Regions from separate parts of the Pantoea sp. X-Soil-MYKO-1785 genome, predicted to be linked through region 2. Evidence: predicted binding sites of a transcription regulator. Region 2 holds the regulator's gene; the other holds the start of a gene.
What was found. Region 2 encodes PhoB, which activates phosphate uptake and scavenging genes when phosphate is short. Its sites were predicted from a motif close to CTGTCATAAAACTGNCNNAT; they were not measured.
Positions count from the first base shown of each region.

Region 1: the regulator PhoB is predicted to act here: its motif matches at 5,991-6,010, upstream of uvrB (excinuclease ABC subunit UvrB).

Region 1 covers NZ_AP036000.1:1,248,675-1,260,590, forward strand. Annotated here, with positions in the region: gene bioA (adenosylmethionine--8-amino-7-oxononanoate transaminase) at 1-910, opposite strand, end outside; gene bioB (biotin synthase BioB) at 1,011-2,042, shown strand; gene bioF (8-amino-7-oxononanoate synthase) at 2,042-3,193, shown strand; gene bioC (malonyl-ACP O-methyltransferase BioC) at 3,177-3,932, shown strand; gene bioD (dethiobiotin synthase) at 3,929-4,600, shown strand; gene AC6I8D_RS05855 (ABC transporter ATP-binding protein) at 4,605-5,327, opposite strand; gene uvrB (excinuclease ABC subunit UvrB) at 6,220-8,241, shown strand; gene AC6I8D_RS05865 (gluconeogenesis factor YvcK family protein) at 8,243-9,148, opposite strand; molybdenum cofactor riboswitch at 9,354-9,487, shown strand; gene moaA (GTP 3',8-cyclase MoaA) at 9,477-10,463, shown strand; gene moaB (molybdenum cofactor biosynthesis protein B) at 10,478-10,993, shown strand; gene moaC (cyclic pyranopterin monophosphate synthase MoaC) at 10,996-11,481, shown strand; gene moaD (molybdopterin synthase sulfur carrier subunit) at 11,474-11,719, shown strand; gene moaE (molybdopterin synthase catalytic subunit MoaE) at 11,721-11,916, shown strand, end outside.
Region 2 covers NZ_AP036000.1:934,168-946,083, forward strand. Annotated here, with positions in the region: gene AC6I8D_RS04230 (AAA family ATPase) at 1-3,203, opposite strand, end outside; gene sbcD (exonuclease subunit SbcD) at 3,200-4,399, opposite strand; gene phoB (phosphate response regulator transcription factor PhoB) at 4,595-5,284, shown strand; gene phoR (phosphate regulon sensor histidine kinase PhoR) at 5,299-6,618, shown strand; gene AC6I8D_RS04250 (PstS family phosphate ABC transporter substrate-binding protein) at 6,631-7,551, shown strand; gene AC6I8D_RS04255 (cobalamin-independent methionine synthase II family protein) at 8,015-9,118, shown strand; gene brnQ (branched-chain amino acid transporter carrier protein BrnQ) at 9,510-10,829, shown strand; gene proY (proline-specific permease ProY) at 10,900-11,916, shown strand, end outside.

The DNA of each region.
Region 1 (11,916 bases), 310 kb from region 2:
AGCCGGCCGGACTGCGGCTGATGGTGTCCGCCACCTCACGGGTGGTCAGGGTGGCCGCCAGCGTCAGGGTCCCGCCGGTCAGTGCTTTGCCAACACACATAATATCGGGCGTAATACCGGCATGTTCACAGGCAAACAGTTTGCCGGTGCGGCCAAAGCCGCTGGCGATCTCATCGGCAATCAGCAACAGCCCGTAGCGATCGCACGCTTCTCGCACCCGCTGCAGATAGCGCGGATGGTAGAAACGCATCCCGCCTGCGCCCTGCACAATCGGCTCAAGAATTACCGCGGCCAGCTGCTGATGATGCTGCTCCAGCAGGCGGGCAAAATCGTCGAAGTCGCGCTCATCCCACCGGTCGTCAAAACCACAGGCCGGCGCCTCGGCAAAGTGATGTTCAGGCAGGTAACCGCGCCACAGGCTGTGCATCGAATTATCCGGATCGCACACCGACATCGCCGCAAACGTATCGCCGTGATAGCCGCGCTTCAGCGTCAGGAACTGCTGACGGACTTCTCCGCGTCCCAGCCAGTATTGCAGCGCCATCTTCATCGACACTTCTACTGCGACCGAGCCGGAATCGGCGAGGAAGACGCACTCCAGCGCCGCGGGCGTCATGGTCAGTAGCTGACGACAGAGCGCCACGGCAGCGGGATGGGTTATGCCGCCAAACATCACGTGCGACATCAGCGTCATCTGCTGGGTCAGCGCCCGGTTCAGTCGCGGATGGTTGTAGCCGTGGATCGCCGCCCACCACGAGGACATGCCGTCGACCAGCTCACGGCCATCGGCCAGTTGCAGCTGGAAACCGTGTGCAGCAACCACCGGATAACAGGGCAGAGGATTTTGCATCGAAGTGTAGGGATGCCAGAGGTGCTGGCGATCAAAGCGGGCGTCTTCAGAAGTGAACATGAGCGTCGTAAACCGGAGTTGTAAACCAAAATAAAAAAATATAGTTTACAAGTATAACCACGTTAATCGTCGGGATGACACCCTTTTTTTGGAGCACGTAATGGCACAACGCTGGACAGTCGCACAGGCTCAGGCCCTGTTTGATCAACCTTTTCTTGAACTGATGTTTGAAGCGCAGCGGGTGCACCGTCAGCACTTCGATCCGCGCCAGGTGCAGGTCAGCACTCTGTTGTCGATCAAAACCGGTGCCTGCCCGGAAGACTGCAAATACTGCCCGCAGAGCGCGCGCTACAAAACCGGTCTGGAATCGGAACGTCTGATGGAGGTCGAAGAGGTGCTGGCCTCGGCCCGGCAGGCCAAAGCGGCAGGCTCCACCCGTTTCTGCATGGGTGCCGCCTGGAAAAACCCCCATGATCGCGACATGCCTTACCTGGAAAAAATGGTTGAAGGGGTCAAGGCGATGGGGATGGAAACCTGTATGACGCTGGGTACGCTCAGCGATCGGCAGGCACAGCAACTGGCCGGTGCCGGCCTCGATTTTTATAACCATAACCTCGATACCTCGCCGGAATTTTACGGCAGCATCATCACCACCCGTAGCTATCAGGAACGGCTTGATACGCTCGGCAAAGTGCGTGATGCCGGCATTAAAGTCTGCTCTGGCGGCATCGTCGGGCTGGGGGAAACGGTCAACGATCGCGCTGGACTGCTGGTGCAGTTAGCCAATCTGCCGACGCCGCCGGAAAGCGTGCCGATCAACATGCTGGTAAAGGTCAAAGGGACGCCGCTGGCGGATAACGATGACGTGGAGCCGTTCGATTTTATCCGCACCATCGCGGTGGCGCGCATCATGATGCCGACCTCGCACGTCCGGCTGTCGGCGGGCCGTGAGCAGATGAGCGAGCAGACCCAGGCGATGTGCTTTATGGCCGGTGCTAACTCGATTTTCTACGGTTGCAAATTGCTGACTACGCCAAACCCGGAAGAGGATAAAGATCGGGTGCTGTTCCGTAAGCTGGGCCTGAATCCGCAGCACAGCCATACCGACCACGGCGATCATCAGCAACAGCAGCAGCTTAGTGAACAACTGCTGCACGCCGACACTGAACAGTTCTACAACGCGGCGCTGTAATGAGCTGGCAGCAACGACTGCAGCAGGCGCTCGCGCAGCGGCGGGCGGCCGATGGCTGGCGGCAGCGACCGGTGATCGATCACCAGACCACCCGCACGTTGCAGAGTGGCGGACGGACCTATCGCCACTTTTCCAGCAACGACTACCTCGGTTTAACGCAGCATCCGGCGGTGATTGCCGGCTGGCAGCGCGGCGCAGAGCAGGCGGGAGCCGGGGCCGGTGCATCCGGTCACGTCACCGGTTATCACCGGCAGCATGCGGAGCTGGAAGCGCAGCTGGCGGACTGGCTCGGTTATGACCGGGCGCTGCTATTTATCTCTGGTTTTGCCGCCAATCAGGCAGTGATCCATCTGCTGGCAGAGGCTGACGATCGCATCCTGGCGGATAAGTTAACCCACGCTTCGCTGCTGGATGCCGCCAGCCACAGCCCGGCGCAGCTGCGCCGTTTTACACACAACAGCCCGGCGAGTCTGGCGGCGCGGCTGTCCTCGCCCTGCAGCGGTGAAACGCTGGTGGTAACCGAGGGCATTTTCAGCATGGATGGCGACAGTGCGCCGCTGGCGGCGATAGCGACCCAGACCCGGCAGGCCGGGGGCTGGCTGCTGGTAGACGATGCGCACGGTATCGGCGTGGTAGGCGAGCAGGGGCGCGGCAGTTGCTGGCAGCAGGGAGTCAGGCCTGAGTTGCTGGTGGTCACCTTTGGCAAAGCCTTTGGCGTCAGCGGAGCCGCACTGCTGTGCGATGCACAAACCGCCGACTATTTCCTGCAGTTCAGCCGTCATCTGATCTACTCGACCGCCATGCCCGCCGCCCAGGCGTCGGCGCTGCAGGCGTCCCTCGGCCAGGTGCAGCAGGGCGATGCGCTGCGTCAGCGGTTGCAGCAGAATATTCAGCGCTTCCGGCGCGGCGCGGCCTCGTTGCCGTGGCAACTGATGGATTCCGCCAGCGCGATTCAGCCGTTAATCGTCGGCGGCAATGCGGAAGCGATAGCGCTCTCCGCCCGGCTGGCGGACGCGGGCTGCTGGGTCAGCGCGATCCGGCCGCCAACTGTCCCGCCCGGCACCGCCCGGCTGCGTATTACCCTGACGGCGGCGCATCAGCCGGATGACATCGACATTCTGCTGGAGGCGCTGCATGACGCTGCAGGTTGATAAACGCGCCGTGGCGCGGGCCTTTGGCCGGGCGGCCGGGCACTACGATGCGCATGCTGCCCTGCAGCGGCTGAGCGGTGACGCGCTGCTGGCCCGCGCCCCCGCGCGCAGTGGTCCGCAGCTGCTCGATGCCGGTTGCGGCACCGGCTGGTACAGCAAGCAATGGCGGGCGCGTGGTAAGCAGGTGACGGCACTGGATCTTTCACCGCAGATGCTGCAACAGGCGCGCGCCAATGATGCGGCGCAGCACTACCTCGCCGGGGATATCGATGCTCTGCCGCTGGCGGATGCCGGTTTTGATCTGGTATGGAGCAACCTGGCGGTGCAGTGGAGTGACGATCTGTCACAGGCGCTGAGCCAGTTCCGGCGGGTGCTGCGGCCCGACGGCGCGCTGCTGTTCTCGACCCTGAGCGCCGGATCGTTGCAGGAGGTGCATCAGGCCTGGTCGCATCTTGATGAACATCCTCACGCCAACCGGTTTCTCAGCGAGCAGCAGATCGCGGCAGCCTGTGCGGCCCACCGGCTGAGCTGTGAGTCAGCGCTGATCACCCTGCATTTTCCCGATGCGCTCAGCGCTATGCGTTCGCTGAAGGGGATTGGCGCCACCCATCTGCATCAGGGACGTGACGGTCCGCTGCTGACCCGACAACGGCTGGCACAGCTGGAGGCGCATTGGCCGCGCGATCGGCACGGTTTCCGCCTCAGTTATCATTTAATCTATGGAGTAAGTTCATCATGAAGCGCTGGTTTATCACCGGCACCGACACCGAAGTCGGTAAAACGGTCGCCAGTGGCGCACTGTTACAGGCGGCCCGGGCCGCAGGTTATCGCTGCGCCGGCTACAAGCCTGTCGCCTCCGGCTGTGAAATGACGCCGCAGGGGCTGCGCAACAGTGACGCGCTGGCGCTGCAGCGTTACAGCAGCGTGCCGTTAGACTATCAGCAGGTTAATCCGCTGGCGTTCCTTGAACCCACGTCACCGCACATCGTCAGTGCCGAAGAGGGCCGGCCGATCACCCATCAGGCGCTGTCGGCCGGACTGGCGGCGCTGGAACCGCTGGCTGACTGGATTCTGATCGAAGGGGCGGGCGGCTGGTACACCCCGTTATCCGCCACGCACACTTATGCCGACTGGGTCAGCACTGAACAGCTGCCGGTTATTTTGGTGGTTGGCGTTAAACTGGGCTGCATCAATCACGCCATGCTGACCGCAGATGCGGTGCGGGCGCGGGGGTTGCGGCTGGCTGGCTGGATCGCCAACACCGTGGTGCCGCCCGGTCACCGTTATCAGGAATATCTCACCAGCCTGCAGCAGCGACTGCCCGCGCCCTGTCTCGGCACCATTCCGTATCTGACCGGGGCAGCGCAACTGGACAGCTGTGGCCAGTATCTGACCTTACCTGACTAAAGTCTCAGGCCACCGTCAGCCATTTGTTGACGGTGTGATCATCCAGCTGCGCCATTTTGCCCTGCGCCACGTTACGCCCGCGATGCAACAGCAGAAAATAGTCCGCCACGCGGCGTATCAGCGACAGTCGCTGCTCCAGCAGCAGGATGGTCAGGCCGTAGTCGAGATTCAGGCGGCGAATCAGATTCCCCATCTCCTCCTCCAGCCACGGTGACATCCCGTCGGTCGGCTCATCCAGAATTAGCAGCTTAGGCTGCAACACCAGCGCCCGCGCCAGGGCCAGCTGCTGCTGTTGATCGATCGGCAGATCGCCGCTGCGCTGCTGCCGCAGCGAATAGAGCGCCGGAAACAGGTCAAACACCATTTCGGGGATGGCGCGATGGCGGTCAGCCTGATTTGCCCCGGCCAGCAGGGCGATCAGCAAATTATCTTCCACGCTCATCTGGGTAAAAATATGGCGACCCTGCGGCACATAGCCAATCCCCATCTGCGCCCGCTGCTCCGCCGGTTGCAGCAGCAGGTCGGCGGGCGGTGAGCCATCCTCTTTCCAGGAGATCGATCCACTGTTGATCGGCAGCCTGCCCATGATGCAGTTCACCAGGGTGGTTTTCCCCATCCCGGGCCGGCCGAGAACGCCGGTGCAGGTGCCAGGCGACAGATCGAGATCGACATCCCACAGAATATGATTTTGACCGTAAAATTGATTTACCGAACGTAAACTCAGCATCTGACACTCTCCTTCCCGATCATTAGCCTGAATGCTTCCGCTCTGTGTCGTCTGGCAAACAAGTTATCAGCAAGGGCATGCTCCCCTTGCAGTACAGTGCGCTTGTGGCGCGATGACGCCACCCATTCTTGCAATTCCCAGGCCAGATCCCACCGCAGACTTTTTTCAGCCAGTAGCGCGGTGCGGCGGCGCTAAAAGATGAGCAGTGCTTATCAATTTCAACCGGTGATAACATTGCTGCACTTTTGTAGTGCCAGCGGGCGGCGTTTCTGGTGCAGAGGGACGATGACGAGGCAGCTATTCTGATTAAGAATGGGCAGCTAATGTAGCGGATTAGCGGGCGGAGTAAAGAAACTGGTAAAAAAAGCAGAACAATAGTGCAGCGACAGCGGCTAAATTTAGCGGAAAAAAAATTATTTTTAGCGAACCCGAGCGGCAGGGAAAAATTATACACAGCCGATGGCGGCGGGGCTGCCATCACTTATCCACCATTCCTGTGGATAACCTTGTGCATTAGGTAATGAAAACAGGTTGGAAGCGAGGAAATACGCGGCCTGGTTACATAATGTCGAGATTCTGGGCTTTTAGACATAAGTCAGTAAATTCAACTGCTTATTAAAAAACAAGCCTGCGAATTATCTGTCAGTTCATCGAACTGTAATTTTGTGACGGTCTATTGACAAATGTTAAATCCGATCCCCGCCTGGGGATAACCTTGCGCAACGGCCTGTGCGATGAAGCAAGCGGCAATCGACGGTGAAAAAGTATCCCGACAGTGACGATCACTCTGCCTTAATACTGTTTTTATATCCAGTATTATTTTCTGGCAAAATCACCATAGCAGAGTAAAATAGTGGGCTGCCCGCCGACTTCTTCAGCAGGAACTGCATTCATGAGTAAAGCCTTTAAATTGAATTCCGCTTTCAAACCTTCTGGCGATCAGCCAGAGGCGATTCGTCGTCTGAAAGAGGGGCTGGAAGATGGACTGGCCCACCAGACCTTATTAGGCGTAACCGGCTCGGGGAAAACCTTCACCGTCGCCAACGTGATTGCCGATCTCAACCGTCCAACCATGGTTTTAGCGCCCAACAAAACGCTGGCGGCGCAGTTGTACGGTGAAATGAAGGAGTTTTTCCCGGATAACGCAGTAGAATTTTTCGTCTCTTACTACGACTACTACCAGCCGGAAGCCTATGTGCCGAGCTCCGACACCTTTATCGAAAAGGATGCCTCGGTTAACGAACACATTGAGCAGATGCGTCTGTCGGCGACCAAAGCGCTGCTGGAGCGGCGCGATGTGATTGTGGTCGCCTCGGTTTCGGCGATCTACGGTCTGGGCGATCCCGATCTCTACCTGAAAATGATGCTGCACCTGACCCGCGGCATGATTATCGACCAGCGCAGCATTCTGCGCCGACTGTCGGAGCTGCAGTACACCCGCAACGATCAGGCGTTCCAGCGCGGTACGTTCCGGGTGCGCGGCGAAGTGATCGACATCTTCCCGGCCGAATCGGACGATATCGCCCTGCGCGTTGAACTGTTCGACGAAGAAGTAGAGCGCCTGTCGCTGTTTGACCCACTCACCGGCCAGATTGACTCGGTGGTGCCGCGCTTTACCATCTACCCGAAAACGCACTACGTGACGCCGCGTGAGCGCATTCTGCAGGCGATGGAAGATATCAAACTGGAACTGGCGGATCGCCGTCGGGTGCTGCTGGAGAACAATAAACTGCTGGAAGAGCAGCGTATTACCCAGCGTACCCAGTTTGACCTGGAGATGATGGGCGAGCTGGGCTACTGCTCCGGCATCGAAAACTATTCGCGCTATCTTTCCGGGCGCGGACCAGGCGAAGCGCCACCAACGCTGTTTGACTATCTGCCAGCCGATGGCCTGCTGGTGGTCGACGAATCGCACGTCACCATCCCGCAGATTGGCGGCATGTATAAAGGCGACCGGGCGCGTAAAGAGACGCTGGTGGAGTACGGTTTCCGTTTGCCGTCGGCGCTGGATAACCGTCCGATGAAGTTTGAAGAGTTTGAAGCACTGGCACCCCAGACTATCTACGTGTCGGCCACGCCGGGTAAATATGAGCTGGAAAAATCGGGCAGCGAAGTGATCGACCAGGTGGTGCGTCCTACCGGGCTGCTCGACCCGATTCTCGAAGTGCGTCCGGTGGCGACCCAGGTCGACGATCTGCTGTCGGAGATCCGTCAGCGGGTGGCGATCAATGAACGTGTGCTAGTGACGGTGCTGACCAAGCGTATGGCGGAAGATCTGACCGAATATCTGGAAGAGCACGGTGAGAAAGTGCGTTACCTGCACTCCGATATTGATACCGTTGAACGCATGGAAATTATCCGCGATTTACGTCTGGGTGAGTTTGATGTGCTGGTGGGCATTAACTTACTGCGTGAGGGGCTGGATATGCCGGAAGTGTCGCTGGTGGCGATTCTGGACGCGGATAAAGAGGGCTTCCTGCGCTCCGAACGCTCACTGATTCAGACCATCGGTCGTGCGGCGCGTAATATCAACGGCAAGGCGATTCTCTACGGCGATAAAATTACCCCGTCAATGGCGCGGGCGATTGAAGAGACCGAACGCCGCCGCGAGAAGCAGCAGCAGTACAATGAAGAGAACGGCATTGTGCCGCAGGGCCTGAATAAGAAAATTACCGATATTCTGGAACTGGGCAACAACGTGGTGAAAACCCGGGGCAAAGCCAAACCCGCCCGTCGCGGTGCGGCCGAGGCCGAAGCGGATTACCTGGCGCTGTCGCCGCAGGCCCTGCAGAAAAAGATCCACGAGCTGGAAGGGCAGATGCAGCAACATGCGCAGAACCTGGAGTTCGAACAGGCGGCCAGCGTGCGCGATCAGCTGCATGAGCTGCGCACGCTGTTTATTGCCACCTCATAACTCAGCTAAAGCCCTGAATGGCGTGTTCCAGCGCCACCCGCAGCAGCTGGCGGTCGTGACGATATTTGATATCGGCGGCCTCCAGCGGCTCGCGGACGATCAGCCGGTTATCCACCTGACTGATGTCGGCGGAGGGACTGACCACAATCGCGTCAATTACCCGTTTGCCAATGTAGCGCTCCATCATCGCCAGTTTGTCGGCGACCGTCAGGCTGGCTGCCGCCGGGCTGAGTTCGCGTCCCAGATTGCCGATAAAGACCATGGTGGCGGGCGTCCGGCGCAGAGCCTGCGCCATCTCTTCCATCAGCAGAATCGGCATCAGGCTGGTGTAAAAGCTGCCTGGCCCGATCAGGATTAAATCCGCTTCGCCAATCGCATCCAGCGCTTCCCGCGTCGGCTGGACGTTGGGATGCAACATCATCTCCTGCGGCGGCTGTTTCATCTCATCAATCGCGGTTTCGCCGTAAACCATGTTGCCTTCCACATCGAGCGCCACCAGATCCACCGGTTGCTCCGACATCGGAATCAAAAAGGCATCGACCTTCAGCAGGTTACGAATGATATTGATCGCTTCCAGTGGACGCACGCTCAGGTGATCGAGCGCTTTCAGCATCAGGTTGCCAAGGTTGTGTCCGGCCAGTTCGCCGTTCCCGGCAAAGCGATACTCAAACATCGCTGAAGCCACGCTCGGTTCGGCGATCAGCTGGTTAAGGCAGTTACGCATATCGCCCCAGGCGATGCCGCCTTCTGAGCGGCGAATACGGCCGGTTGATCCGCCATTATCGGTGGTGGTTACAATGCCGGTGAGGCGTGAGCCGAGCGGCGACAGGGCAGACATCACGCGGCCTAAGCCATGTCCGCCACCCAGTGCCACCACGCGATCGAGGTCGGCCAGTGTGCGATTCATACTTCTCCTTAACATCGTCTCGCGTGACGTCGCTCTAAACGCTAAACCCGCGCGGATGACTTGCGTCAAAATCTGAAACGCATTTTACCGTATCCTGTAGCGAAAATGCGGTGAAAATTCGATATGTATCAGAATATATAACGAAAACGGCGAATGGAAGAGTCGCGTAAATCGCGCTACCATCTTGATTAACCGCGCTGATCAACGGGTCAGCGTACACTCTAGCCTGATTGCCTACGTCTGCGGATAGGGGAGTCAGGCCGTAGCCATTGAGCTACCAGGGTGCAGGAAGAAATGACTGCATCTCCCAATCTGGAAAGGTGTTCTGGTGTCACAATTTACTGATGCATACGCGCGTAAGTTCTATTACCTGCGCCTGTCGGTCACGGATGTGTGTAACTTCCGCTGTACCTACTGTCTGCCCGATGGCTACAAGCCGCACGGCATTCGCAACAAAAGCTTTCTCTCTCTGGATGAAATCCGCCGCGTGACGCGGGCTTTCGCCGCGGCCGGCACGGAAAAAGTGCGGCTGACCGGCGGCGAGCCGTCGCTGCGCCGCGATTTTACCGACATTATCGCGGCGGTGCGTGAGAACCGCTCGGTGCGTCATATCGCCGTCACCACCAACGGTTACCGGCTGGCGCGCGACGTGAAGCAGTGGCGTGAGGCGGGATTAACCGCACTGAACGTCAGCGTCGACAGCCTTGATGCCCGTCAGTTCCACGCCATTACCGGTCAGGATAAATTCCATCAGGTGATGGCGGGCATCGACGCCGCCTTTGACGCCGGTTTTCAGCAGGTGAAAGTCAATAGCGTGCTGATGCGCGATCTCAATAGCCGTAATCTGGCCACCTTCCTCGACTGGATCCGTACCCGTCCGATTCAGCTGCGCTTCATCGAACTGATGGAAACCGGTGACGGCGGAACGCTGTTTCGCCAGCAGCACGTCTCCGGCACGGTGATCCGTGACCAGCTGATTGCGCAGGGCTGGCAGCGGCGGGAGAGCGGCCGCAGCGACGGCCCGGCCCAGGTGTTTTACCATCCCGATTATGTCGGTGAGATCGGCCTGATAATGCCCTATGCCAAAGATTTTTGTGCCAGCTGCAACCGTCTGCGCGTCTCGGCGCAGGGCAATCTGCACCTCTGCCTGTTTGGCGACGGTGGCGTGCCGCTGCGGGATCTGCTGGCCTCTGACGATCAGCAAGCGGAACTGCAGGCGCGCATTGCCAGTAGCCTCGGGCAGAAAAAGCAGACCCATTTTCTGCATCAGGGCAACACCGGCATCACGCAAAATCTTTCTTATATTGGCGGTTAATTTCAGGAGGCGTTATGGGCAAACCAGTCAGCGAATTTCAGGCGTTACAGATTGCGGTGATGACCGTGTCAGATCGCCGCGAGGCCAGCGAGGATACATCGGGCGACTATCTGCGCGGTGCCGCCCTTGAGGCGGGTCATGAGGTGGTCGATCACGCCATCGTGCCGGATAATCTCTACCGCATTCGCGCCACCGTATCGCGCTGGATCGCCAGCGAGGACGTGCAGGTGGTGATCATTAACGGCGGCACCGGATTTAACCTGAAAAACAGCACGCCGGAAGCCCTGCTGCCGCTGTTTGATCGTGAAATCGCCGGCTTTGGCGAACTGTTCCGGATGATCTCCTATGAGGAGATTGGCGGCTCGACCTTGCAGTCGCGCGCCATCGCCGGAATGGCGAACCAGACCTTAATTTTTGCGGTGCCGGGCTCCACCAATGCCTGCCGCAGCGCCTGGGAGCGGATTATTGCCGATCAGCTGGATGCGCGCACCCGTCCCTGCAACTTTGTCTCACATCTGAAGAAACGGTAAGTATGTCGCAACTCACACACATTAATGCTGCTGGCGAAGCGCATATGGTGGATGTCTCCGCCAAAGCGGAAACCGTACGCGAAGCGCGGGCGGAGGTGCTGGTGCTGATGCAGCCTGACACGCTGCAGATGATCATCGAGGGCAGTCACCACAAAGGCGATGTGTTCGCCACGGCGCGCATTGCCGGTATCCAGGCCGCTAAACGGACCTGGGAACTGATCCCACTCTGCCATCCGCTGATGCTGAGCAAAGTGGAAGTGAATTTGCTGGCCGAGCCGGAACACAATCGGGTACGCATCACCTCGCTGTGCCGTCTGACCGGCAAAACCGGCGTTGAGATGGAAGCGCTGACGGCGGCCTCGGTGGCGGCCCTGACCATCTACGACATGTGCAAAGCGGTACAGAAAGATATCGTCATTGACCAGTTGCGCTTAATCAGCAAAAGCGGTGGCAAAAGCGGTGATTTTCAGGCGGTGTCCGATGATTAAGGTGCTGTTTTTTGCCCAGGTGCGTGAACTGGTCGGCAGCGCCTCGCTGGAGATCGCTACCGCCTATCCGGATGTGGCCGCGCTGCGTGCTGCGCTGGCCGGGCAGGGCGATCGCTGGGCGTTAGCGCTTGAGTCCGGCAAGCTGCTGGCGGCGGTCAATCAGACGCTGGTGCCGATGAGTCATCCGCTGCGCGACGGCGATGAAGTGGCGTTTTTCCCGCCAGTGACCGGAGGCTAAAATGGAGACGCAGATTCGTGTTGGTCCGGCGCCGTTTGATATGGCCGAAGCGTATCGCTGGCTGGCCGCCTGTGACGAAGATGGCGCGGTGGTCACCTTTACCGGCAAAGTCCGCAACCACAACCTCGGCGCGCACGTCGCGGCACTGACGCTGGAACACTATCCCGGCATGACCGAAAAAGCGTTGCAGGAGATTG
Region 2 (11,916 bases):
GCGGAGCCAATCAGATCGTTGAGCAATCCCCACTGCGCCAGCACCGTTTCGTCCTCTGCAATCTGCGTCATCAGGCTCTGCTGCTGCTGGCGCAGGCTGGCATCGCTCTGTAGCTGTTGCTGTATCTGGCCCTGCTGGCTGGCATTGTCACGTAGCGCCAGCCGCAGCTGTTCCAGCTGCTGCGCCAGCGCCTCAGCCGAGGCTGGCATCGCAGCGGGCTGCGCCTGCTGGTGCGCCGCCTGCCGCTGATGCAGATCCGCCAGCCGCGTCTGTTGCTGCTGATGGTGCTGATCGATCTGCTGCAGCTGTTGACGCAGCTGCTGCGCGGTTTGCTCGTCCAGCAGCGCGGCGCGCAGCGTGGCTTCATCACGGAACCCGGCGGCGGTCAGCGCCTGCAGCAGGGTCTGTTCCGCCTCAGCCAGACGGGTGACCAGCTGTTGCCGCTGGCTCTCCAGCACCGCCAGCTGGCCCTGCAGGCTGCTGACTCCGCTTTGCGCCCGCTGTAACCCCTCCAGCTGCTGCGCGAGCTGCGCCTCATGCTGGCGGAGGCTGGCCTGCATCTGCTGGCGGGCCACGGCGACCTCGCGATCGCCAAACAGCGCCTGACGCTGCTGGCGCATCTCGTCGAGCCGGGTCTGATGGTGGTGCAGTTGCTGCTGCTGAGTGGTCAGCTGCTGCTGTTCACGTTCGGCCTGTTGTTGCAGCGCAGTCAGCTGAGTTTCGCCGCGCAGCAGCTGCGGCTGCAGGTTAGCGAGTAGTTGCTCACTTTCCTGCCAGCGCTGCCAGCGGGATTGCTGAGCGGCCAGCCAGGATTCACGTTCAGCGGCGGCAGGCAGGCTCAGGCCATGCTGGCTGAACTGCTGCTGTACTGCGTCCTGCAACTGCTGCCAGCTCGCCTGTTCCTGCTGCTGGCGCTGTTGCAGCGCGCTGAGCGCCTGCTGCAGGTTATCCAGCGACTGCTGCGCCAGCTGTTCGGCCTGCAGATGCTGCTGCCAGGCCTGCGACTGCTGAAGATGGTGATCTTTTGCCGCCTGGCGCGCCTGCTCAGCCGCCTCCAGCGCCTGTCGCTGCTGCTCAAGCTGCTGTTCGCGTTGATTTTGCTGCTGCTGCCACTGGGTCAGTGCGTCGCGATCTGACAGGGTGAAGGTAAGTGCCAGCTCACCGCTGAGCGCCTGCCATTGCTGCTCCAGACCAGCAAGCTGCCGCTGGGTTTCGGCAATGTCGTCGCGCAGCGTCTGCTGCTGGGTCGCCGACTGCTTTAACTGTTCTTTTTTGGCGGTACCCGCTTCGCGCAGTGCATCGACCTGCTGTTGCAGGGCAGCGCGTCGCTGTTGATTGGCGCTGATTTCCAGCGTGCTGTAGCTGGCGACTGCCGGATGTGTGCAGGAGCCACACAGCGGACAGGGCTGGTCTGGTGTGAGCCGGGCGCGATACTGCGAAAGATCGGCAATCTGCTGCTCCAGCGCGCAGATTTTATCGACATCATCCAGCTGCTGTTTCTCGCGTTTCCATGTTTCGCGCAGGCTGTGTAGTTCCGCCTCCGTCTGCTGGTGAGCTTTTTCCAGCCCGGCCAGCTGCTGCTGGCGCTGACCAAGCTGCTGATGCAGCGGATGCCATTGAGTGGAAAGCAGTAACAGCTGCTGCCGCGCCGCGCGGCTGCTGTGCAGCTGGCTTAGCGCCTCTCGTAGCGCGGCTGGCGGATGCTGCTCCTGCAGCGAAGTTAGTACTTGCTCTGCTTGCAGCAGCGCCTGAGCGGCGGCCTGCTCAGCCTGCTGGCGGGGTAAGGCCTGCTTCGCCTGCTGTTCCCGTTCTGCTTGCTGCGCCGCGATTTTCTGCTGCTGTTGCTGCTGCTGTTGCACCAGTCCGGCGAGGGTCGCCTCGCGCTGCGCCAGCTGGGCAAATCGTTCCTGCCACAGCGGCAGCGATGCGCCCCATTGCGCCATATCGGCTAACTGCTGACGCAGGGTTTGCTGCTCCGCGATCGCCTGTTGTAAGGCGCTAAGCTGGTGAGTCTGTTCGGTCAGCGTACCTTGAGTCCGATCGTACTGCTGCTGCTGGCGCTCTTTTTCCTGCTGCTGCTGCGTCAGCTGCTGTTGCAGTGCCTGCAGTGACTGATCCAGCGGCATCACCTGTTCGGTCAGCAGGCTCTCCTGTTGCTGCTGTTGCTGGCGTGCCTGTTCCGCCGCGGCCTGGGCGGCGGCATAGTGCTGCTGCTGGCGTTGCTGTTCAGCCAGCGCCTGCTGGTGCGCGTCGGACAGCTGCTGCTGCTGACTGCGTACCTCACGCAGCGCATTCGCCCGTTCGTCGCGCTGCTGCAGGGTAGCCCGCAGCTTTTCAGCCGGTTCGCTGCGCGTCAGCCGCTGCCGGTCCGCTTCAGCGGCCTGCGCCGCCGCCTCCGCCTGTTGCAGCGCCTGGCGGGTCTGCGCGATATCCTGCTGGAGCTGCTGCGCCTGTTGCTGCCACTGCTGCTGCTGCTGGGCGTGCTGATAGTCACGACTCAGCGTCTGTTCCGCCGCGCTCAGTTGCAGCATCTGCTGTTGCAGCGCGGTGCGGGTGTCGTCATCCAGCAGCGCCATGGCGCCCGCCCGGCTGCGCAGCAGGTCGAGCGCGGTTTTTGCCTCTTTATGGCGTTCATAGATTGCGGCGGAAATCTGGCCGTAAATTTCGGTGCCGGTCAGCTCTTCCAGCAGTTCGGCCCGTTCGCTGGCTTTGGCGTTGAGGAAGGCGGCGAACTGTCCCTGGGAGAGCATCATCGAGCGGGTAAAACGCTCAAAGTCGAGGCCGGAAAGGGTCTCAATCAGCCTCAGTTTGTCACCGACCTTGTCGGCGACGATGGTATCGTCGGCACAGCGCGCCAGCTCCACCCGCGGCGCCTGCAGTTTGCCGTCGGCGGTGCCGCGTGCGCGGTTCTGGCTCCAGAAGGCGCGCCAGGCTTCGCCTTTGATCTCAAATTCCACTTCGGCCAGACACTCGGCGCAGTCGCGGGTCATCAGCGCATTCTGACTCTGGGAGATGGCGCCGAGACGCGGCGTCTGGTGATAGAGTGCCAGACAGATGGCATCCAGCAGCGTGGTTTTGCCTGCGCCGGTGGCACCGGTAATCGCGAACAGCCCGTTGCTGGCGAAGGGTTCGGCGCGGAAATCGATAAACCATTCACCGCGCAGTGCGTTAAGGTTTTTAAACCGTAGCGTGAGGATCTTCACTGTGGTTCCTCAATGTCGGCCAGCGTCTGGCGGAACAGGGTGGTCATCTGATCGATCTGCTGCGGTTGCAGTTCACTATCCAGCGCCAGGCGACGGGCAAACACCTCTTCCACTTTCAGTTCGCTCAGGGTTTCGTTGTCGAGTCGCGCCAGACTGTGCTGACGCTGCTCGCGGCTGCGGCGCAACAGCAACACTTCCACCGGCAGTTCTGCGGTCAGGGTTTCCACCTGGCGCTGCAGGTCGCTGAGGTACTCCTGAGTAGTGACTTCGATATCCAGCCAGGTCGGTTTTTCCTGCTGCACGCCGCTGAAATCGCTGAGCTGCTGCGCAATCTGTGCCAGTGAGCCTTTCAGTACCTGCATCGGCTGCACCTGCGGCACCACCAGCGGCGTCACCGTTTGCAAACCGCGCGGGGTGAAGTCCAGCAGGAAGACGCTTTTTTCACTGCCCAGTTCATCAAAACTGAGTGCAATCGGCGAGCCGCTGTAACGGATGTGCTCGGTGCCCGCTACCCGCTGAGCGCGATGAATGTGGCCGAGCGCGATGTAATCGACCTCAGGAAAGGCGGCGGCCGGAAAGGCGTCCAGCGTGCCGATATAGATGTCACGTACCGAGTCGCTCTGGCTGACGCCGACGGTGGTGAGATGGCCGGTGGCCACGATTGGCAGAGCCGGGTCCAGCGCCCGCGCGGCAGCCACGCGCTGCTGATAATGATGAGCAATCGCCTCCAGCAGCGAGGTCTGCTTGTCGCGTCCGGACTGGCCGGCGCGGCTGCGCAGGATGTCGCGCGGCCGCAGATATGGAATGGCGCACAGCAGCACGCCCGGCGCGCCCTGACGGGTGGTGAGCAGCAGCACATCGCTGTTGGCCTCGGGCGTGGCGATCACCCGGGTATTCAGGCAGGCGAGCAGTTCGCGTGACTCATTGAGCGTCGCCACCGAGTCGTGATTGCCCGCCAGCACAATCAGCTGACAGCCGCTGGGCTGCAGCGCCACCACAAAGCGGTTGAACATTTCGCGCGCGTAGCTGGGCGGGGTGCCGGTATCGAACAGATCGCCCGCCACGATTAACGCATCCACCTGATGCTGTTCGATCTGGATCAACAACCAGTCGAGAAACGCCTGATGTTCCGCTGCCCGACTCTTGTTGTAAAAGAACTGCCCCAGATGCCAGTCCGCAGTATGAATGATGCGCATAAAACTCCCTGCCGTTGTAATTCGCCCGGCGATTATACTGGCTCTGTGGCCAAAGCGAAAAATTGTCGCTGCGCGGTCATAATTGATTACCACTGGCCTGAATGAGCGGGTATGTTTTTCATAAAAGTGTCACAAATCTGACGCATAATGGCGCCGCGAATCTCAGTGACAGCCGTCATATCAGCAGGAGTAATAATGGCTAAGCGCATTTTGGTTGTGGAAGATGAAGCCCCAATCCGTGAAATGTTGTGCTTTGTTCTGGAGCAGAACGACTATCAGCCAATTGAGGCGGAAGATTATGACAGCGCAGTGGGTAAGCTGATTGAACCCTGGCCCGATCTGATTCTGCTGGACTGGATGTTACCCGGCGGCAGCGGCATTCAGTTTATTAAGCATCTGAAACGCGAAGCGATGACCCGCGATATTCCGGTGATGATGCTAACCGCCCGCGGTGAAGAAGAGGACCGGGTGCGCGGGCTGGAAGTCGGCGCTGACGATTACATCACCAAGCCGTTCTCGCCAAAAGAGCTGATGGCGCGCATCAAAGCCGTCATGCGCCGTATTTCACCGATGGCGGTGGAAGAGGTGATTGAGATGCAGGGACTGAGTCTGGATCCCTCCTCGCACCGGGTGATGTCGGAAACCACGCCGCTGGAAATGGGCCCTACCGAATATAAACTGCTGCACTTCTTTATGACCCACCCGGAGCGGGTTTATAGCCGCGAACAGCTGCTGAACCACGTCTGGGGCACCAACGTGTATGTCGAAGATCGCACCGTCGATGTTCACATTCGCCGTTTACGTAAAGCGCTGGAAGTCTCCGGCCACGATCGCATGGTACAAACCGTCCGTGGAACAGGGTATCGTTTCTCTGCCCGCTACTAAACGGAGTTTTCACCGTGCTGGAACGCCTCTCCTGGAAGAGATTACTGTCAGAACTGCTGCTGGCGTGTCTGCCTGCGCTGCTGCTTGGCCTGCTGTTCGGTTATCTGCCGTGGCTGCTGTTGCTGAGCGTGCTGGCGGTGCTGCTGTGGCATTTCCACAACCTGATGCGCCTGTCGCACTGGTTGTGGCTCGATCGCACCATGACGCCGCCGGCCGGGCGGGCCAGCTGGGAACCGCTGTTTTACGGGCTCTACCAGATGCAGTTACGCAACCGGCGGCGGCGGCGTGAACTCGGCAACCTGATTAAACGCTTTCGCAGCGGCGCTGAGTCGCTGCCGGATGCGGTGATCCTCACCACCGAAGAGGGCACCATTTTCTGGTGCAACGGGCTGGCACAACAGCATCTCGGGCTACGCTGGCCAGAAGATAATGGCCAGAACATCCTTAACCTGCTGCGCTATCCGGAATTCTCGCGCTATATCCGCCAGCGTGACTTCGACAAACCGCTGACGCTGGTGCTGAATAACCAGTACCACATGGAATTTCGCGTTATGCCCTACAGTGAAGGCCAGTGGCTGCTGGTGGCGCGTGACGTCACTCAGATGCATCAGCTGGAGGGGGCGCGGCGTAACTTCTTTGCCAACGTCAGCCATGAACTGCGCACCCCGCTGACGGTGCTGCAGGGCTATCTGGAGATGATGAATGACTCGGTGATGAACGAGCGTTCACGCGGTAAGGCGCTGCATACCATGTCGGAGCAGACGCGCCGCATGGACAGCCTGGTTAAACAGCTGCTGACGCTGTCGCGGATTGAAGCTGCACCGGCGATCGATCTGAAAGAGAAGGTTGATGTGCCGGTGATGCTCCGGCTGCTGCAGCATGAGGCCGCCACCCTGAGCGGCGGACGTCACGACATCCATTTCCATACCGATCCGCATCTGAAAGTGTTCGGCAACGATGAACAACTGCGCAGCGCCATCTCCAACCTGGTCTACAACGCGGTAAATCATACGCCGGAGGGCACGCGCATTGATATCAGCTGGCTGCGCAGCAAGCAGGGCGCAACGTTTCGGGTGTGCGATAACGGGCCGGGCATCGCGGCTGAACATATTCCCCGTCTCACCGAGCGTTTCTACCGGGTCGATAAGGCGCGATCGCGGGCGACCGGCGGCAGCGGGCTGGGGCTGGCGATCGTGAAACATGCCCTGAGCCACCATAATGCGCGGCTAGATATCACCAGCGTGCCGCATCAGGAGACCTGTTTTACCTTTACCCTGCCGGCAAGGTTGATTGTCAGCAGTGGGATGCAGGAGAATGCCTCCATTAATGGCTGACGGATCTGCTTGATGCGCGCACTTGTTTTGTTGATGGTCATTTTATTGCCAGGCATGGCGCTGGCCCAGCCCGGCACGCTGTCGGGCAACCTCAGCAGCGTCGGGTCTGATACGCTGGGCTACCTGATGACGCTGTGGGGCGAGGATTTCAGCCGGCAGGCACCGGGGGTCAATGTGCAGGTGCAGGCTTCCGGTTCGTCGACCGCGCCGACTGCGCTGGCTGCCGGTGCGGCGCAGCTTGGGCCAATGAGCCGCCCGATGCAGGCGGATGAACGGCAGGCGTTTGAAGCGCGCTATGGTTATCCTCCGCTGGCGGTACCGGTAGCGATGGATGCGCTGGTGGTGGTGGTTAATCAACGCAATCCGCTGCAGCAGATTACGCCGCGTCAGCTCGACGCCATTTTCTCGATTACCCGCCTGTGTGGCGCGACATCGGTGCCGCAACGCTGGGGCGATCTCGGCACGCAGGCATCTGAGTGGGTCCGCCGACCGATCCAGCGCTACGGACGCAACTCGGCGTCCGGCACCTGGGGATTCTTCAAGCAGCAGGCGCTCTGTCAGGGCGATTTTCGCAATGACGTAGCCGAATTTCCCGGTTCGGCAGCGGTGGTACAGGCGGTGGCCGGCAATCCACGCAGCATCGGTTACGCCAGTTTTGGCTTCCATCTCAGCGGCGTAAAAATGCTGGCGGTGGTGAACCCTCGGGGTGAGGCTGTAGCACCCGACGCAGAGGCGATCCGCAGTGGTCGTTATCCGTGGGCCCGTCCGCTCTATCTGTACGTCAACAAGGCGCCGGGTCAGCCATTGCCGCCGCTGGTGGCAGCGTTCCTGCAGCAGGTGCTCTCGGTGCAGGGACAGCGACGGGTCAGCGAGGCGGGATATCTGCCACTCTCTGATAGCCAGATGGCGCAGGCGCGCGCGGCGCTTAATTAACCCTTTTCAGGCAGGCATCACGCTTAATCGATCATCTTCAGGCGCGCGTTCTGCATGTGCTTTGCCGGCGCGCGGCGTTTAACCGATCGTCTTCAGGCGCGTATGGCTTTGCTTATCCGCGACCGGCACGCGGCGCTGTATCGGTCGTCTTCAGGCGCGTAACACTTTGCTTAACCGGCGCTGGATGATTCACCTCTGGTCGCACCTTCTGCTCTTCTTAGCTGCTGTAAATATCATCGTCACTGGCGTAACAGACGGCTCTCCTTAGCCGCTGCAAAGCTGGGCAGCAACTCATCTTATCAGCCAACATGAATTTTCTTCATGAGCGGTGAATTTTCTTCTGTTGCAGCGGACGGCGGCACGTGTCATCCTGCGTTCAGACGTATAGCCATCCAGATGGCTATAAATAACAGAGCGCAATTATTTCCTGCTGAAACCACCGGCAGGCGAGACAGGAGTGATCATGCAAAGAAATACCGCCCCGTTCCGTGCTGATACCGTCGGCAGTTTTCTGCGTCCCGCCGCGATTAAGCAAGCGCGTGAGCAGTTCGCCGCCGGTGAAATTGATGCGGCAGCCCTGCGGCAGGTTGAAAATGACGCCATCCGCGATGTGGTGGCAAAACAGCGCGAAAATGGCCTGCAGGTGGTGACCGATGGCGAATTTCGTCGCGGCTGGTGGCACTTCGACTTTTTCTACGGCCTGGATGGCGTGGAAGCGTATGAAGCGGAGCAGGGTATCCAGTTCAACGGCGTGCAGACCAAAGCGCATGGCGTGAAAGTGGTAAGTAAGCTCGGTTTTTCCAGCCATCCGATGCTGGAGCATTTCCGCTTTTTGCAAAGCGTCGCCGGTGATGCAATGCCAAAAATGACCATTCCCAGCCCCAGCGTGCTGCACTTCCGTGGCGGGCGCAAAGTGATCGATGCAGAGGTCTATCCGGACCTGGCTGATTACTTTGACGACCTGGCACAGACTTATAAAGACGCTATTAAAGCGTTTTACGCCGCTGGCTGCCGCTATCTGCAACTGGATGACACCGTCTGGGCGTATCTCTGCTCTGAAGATCAGAAACGCGAAATCCGGGCACGCGGCGACGATCCGGAAGCGCTGGCGCGGACCTATGCTCAGGTGCTGAACAAGGCGCTGGAAGATAAGCCAGCCGATCTGACCGTTGGCCTGCATGTCTGCCGTGGTAACTTCCGCTCAACCTGGATTTCAGAAGGCGGCTACGAGCCGGTGGCGGAAATCCTGTTCGGCAGCGTCAATGTCGATGCCTTCTTCCTCGAATATGACAATGCCCGTTCAGGCGGTTTTGAGCCGCTGCGCTTCATCAAGCCAGGCCATCAGCAGGTGGTGCTGGGCCTGATCACCACCAAATCCGGCGAGCTGGAAGATCCGGCGCAGGTGAAAGCCCGTCTGCAGGAAGCGGCGCAGTATGTCAGCCTCGACCAGATCTGTCTCAGCCCGCAGTGTGGCTTTGCTTCTACCGAAGAGGGCAACAGCCTGAGCGAAGAGCAGCAGTGGCAGAAGATCCGCCTGGTGGTCGATATCGCAAAACAGGTGTGGTAATGCTGTAAACTTGTGCAAACAGGCGCGTAAAACGCGCCTTTTGTGCATTTGTCAGCGGCGTTATGCGGGGAATTCTCGCGGCCTGTTTATTATTTAGGCATATCATCTTGTGTGCCTGGGTTAAAAATTAACGCTATCCACTGGCTGTGGCTTAAATAACGAGATAACCTTCTGGTTTTCCGATCCCGTATTGCCTTTCCCCGCTATAAACGTTTTACTTAGCCCCGTTGTCGATCCATCCCTCCGTGAACAGAAAAAAAGCAGCTTAAATCACCTGCGCTTCACCTCACGATGAGCATAATGCGCTGACATTGGCTGGCTGGTCGTGGTTTTAACGCAGCGAGGGGACAACACAAACCCAACTTCCACCGCAACATCAGTGACAGGCCGTATGACACATCGTTTAACCTCGAAAGACATTCTCGCGCTGGGCTTCATGACATTTGCCCTGTTCGTTGGCGCGGGCAACATTATTTTCCCGCCGATGGTCGGTATTCAGTCTGGCGAACACGTCTGGACCGCCGCGATTGGCTTTCTGATCACTGCCGTAGGTCTGCCGGTGATGACCGTGGTAGCGCTGGCGCGCGTCGGCGGCGGCGTGGATGCACTCAGTACCCCAATCGGTAAGGTTGCCGGTCTGGTGCTGGCCACCGTCTGCTATCTGGCGGTCGGGCCACTCTTTGCGACGCCGCGGACGGCCACCGTCTCCTTTGAGATGGGGATTGCCCCGCTGACCGGTGATGGCGCGATGCCGCTGTTTATCTACAGCCTGGTCTATTTTGCGCTGGTGATTGGCGTGTCGCTCTATCCGGGCAAACTGCTCGATACCGTCGGCCATTTCCTTGCGCCGCTAAAAATTGTGGCGCTGACCGTGCTGGGCATTGCTGCGCTGGTGTGGCCAGCGGGCGGCACTATTCCGGCGACGGAAGATTATCAGCGTGCGGCGTTCTCCAGCGGTTTTGTGAACGGCTATCTGACCATGGATACGCTGGGCGCACTGGTGTTCGGCATCGTGATCGTGAACGCGGCCCGTTCACGCGGGGTTGATAATGCCGCGCTGCTGACGCGTTACACCGTTCTGGCCGGCCTGATCGCTGGCGTGGGCCTGACGCTGGTCTACCTGTGCCTGTTTAAACTGGGCTCCGGCAGCGGCGCGCTGGTCGATCAGAATGCGAACGGCGCAGCGATTCTGCACGCTTACGTTCAGCAGACATTTGGCGGTATGGGCAGCTTCTTCCTGGCGGCGCTGATCTTTGTTGCCTGTATGGTAACGGCGGTCGGTCTGACCTGTGCCTGTGCGGAATTTTTTGCGCAATACCTGCCATTGTCGTATAAAACGCTGGTGTTTATCCTTGGTCTGTTCTCGATGGTGGTGTCGAACCTCGGCCTGAGCCACCTGATTCAGATCTCCATCCCGGTCCTGACGGCGATTTATCCGCCTTGTATCGTGCTGGTGGTGCTGAGCTTCACCCTGAACTGGTGGAACAAGAGCAGCCGGATTATTGCGCCAGCGATGCTGATTAGCCTGCTGTTCGGCATTGTTGATGCGATTAAAACGACCGGGTTTAAAGTGTTGCTGCCTGCATTCAGTCAGCACCTGCCGCTGGCCGATCAGGGACTTGCCTGGTTACCGCCATCGCTGGTGATGCTGCTGATTGCCGCCGTGGTGGATCGGGTAAAAGGTCGCGAACAGGTTTCCGTTCACTCGTAGCAGATGGCACTGATTTTTCTTTAACCACGGGCTTGCCCGTGGTTTTTTCATTTCACAGGTACAGGTTGTTATGCAAGAAACCAATAAGCTCAAACGCGGACTGAGCACGCGCCACATCCGCTTTATGGCGCTGGGATCGGCGATTGGCACCGGGCTGTTTTATGGTTCCGCCGATGCGATCAAAATGGCCGGACCCAGCGTGCTGCTCGCCTATATTATCGGCGGGGCGGTGGCCTACATCATCATGCGCGCACTGGGCGAGATGTCAGTCAACAATCCCCAGGCCAGCTCCTTCTCCCGCTATGCCCAGGATTATCTCGGTCCGATGGCGGGCTACATTACCGGCTGGACCTACTGCTTCGAAATCCTGATCGTGGCGATCGCTGATGTCACGGCGTTCGGCATCTATATGGGCGTCTGGTTTCCGGAGGTGCCGCACTGGATTTGGGTACTGAGCGTGGTGCTGATCATCGGCGCGGTCAACCTGATGAGCGTGAAGGTGTTCGGCGAAGTGGAGTTCTGGTTTTCTTTCTTCAAAGTCGCCACCATCATTGTGATGATTCTGGCTGGTTTCGGCATGATCATCTGGGGCATCGGCAACGGCGGCCAGCCGACCGGCATCCATAACCTCTGGACCAACGGCGGCTTCTTTGCCCACGGCGTGGTCGGAATGCTGCTGTCGCTGCAGATGGTGATGTTCGCCTACGGCGGTATCGAAATTATCGGTATCACCGCCGGTGAAGCGAAGGAGCCGGAGAAGTCGATTCCGCGCGCCATTAACTCGGTCCCGTGGCGTATTCTAGTGTTTTATGTCGGCACACTGTTTGTGATTATGTCGATCTATCCGTGGAATCAGGTGGGCACCTCGGGCAGTCCGTTTGTACTGACCTTCCAGCATCTGGGCATCGCGGCGGCCGCCTCGATTCTTAATTTTGTGGTGCTGACCGCCTCACTGTCAGCGATCAACAGCGACGTGTTTGGCGTGGGCCGCATGCTGCACGGCATGGCCCAGCAGGGACATGCGCCGAAGATGTTTATGAAGGTCTCTTCACGCGGTATTCCGTGGGTGACGGTGGTGGTGATGATG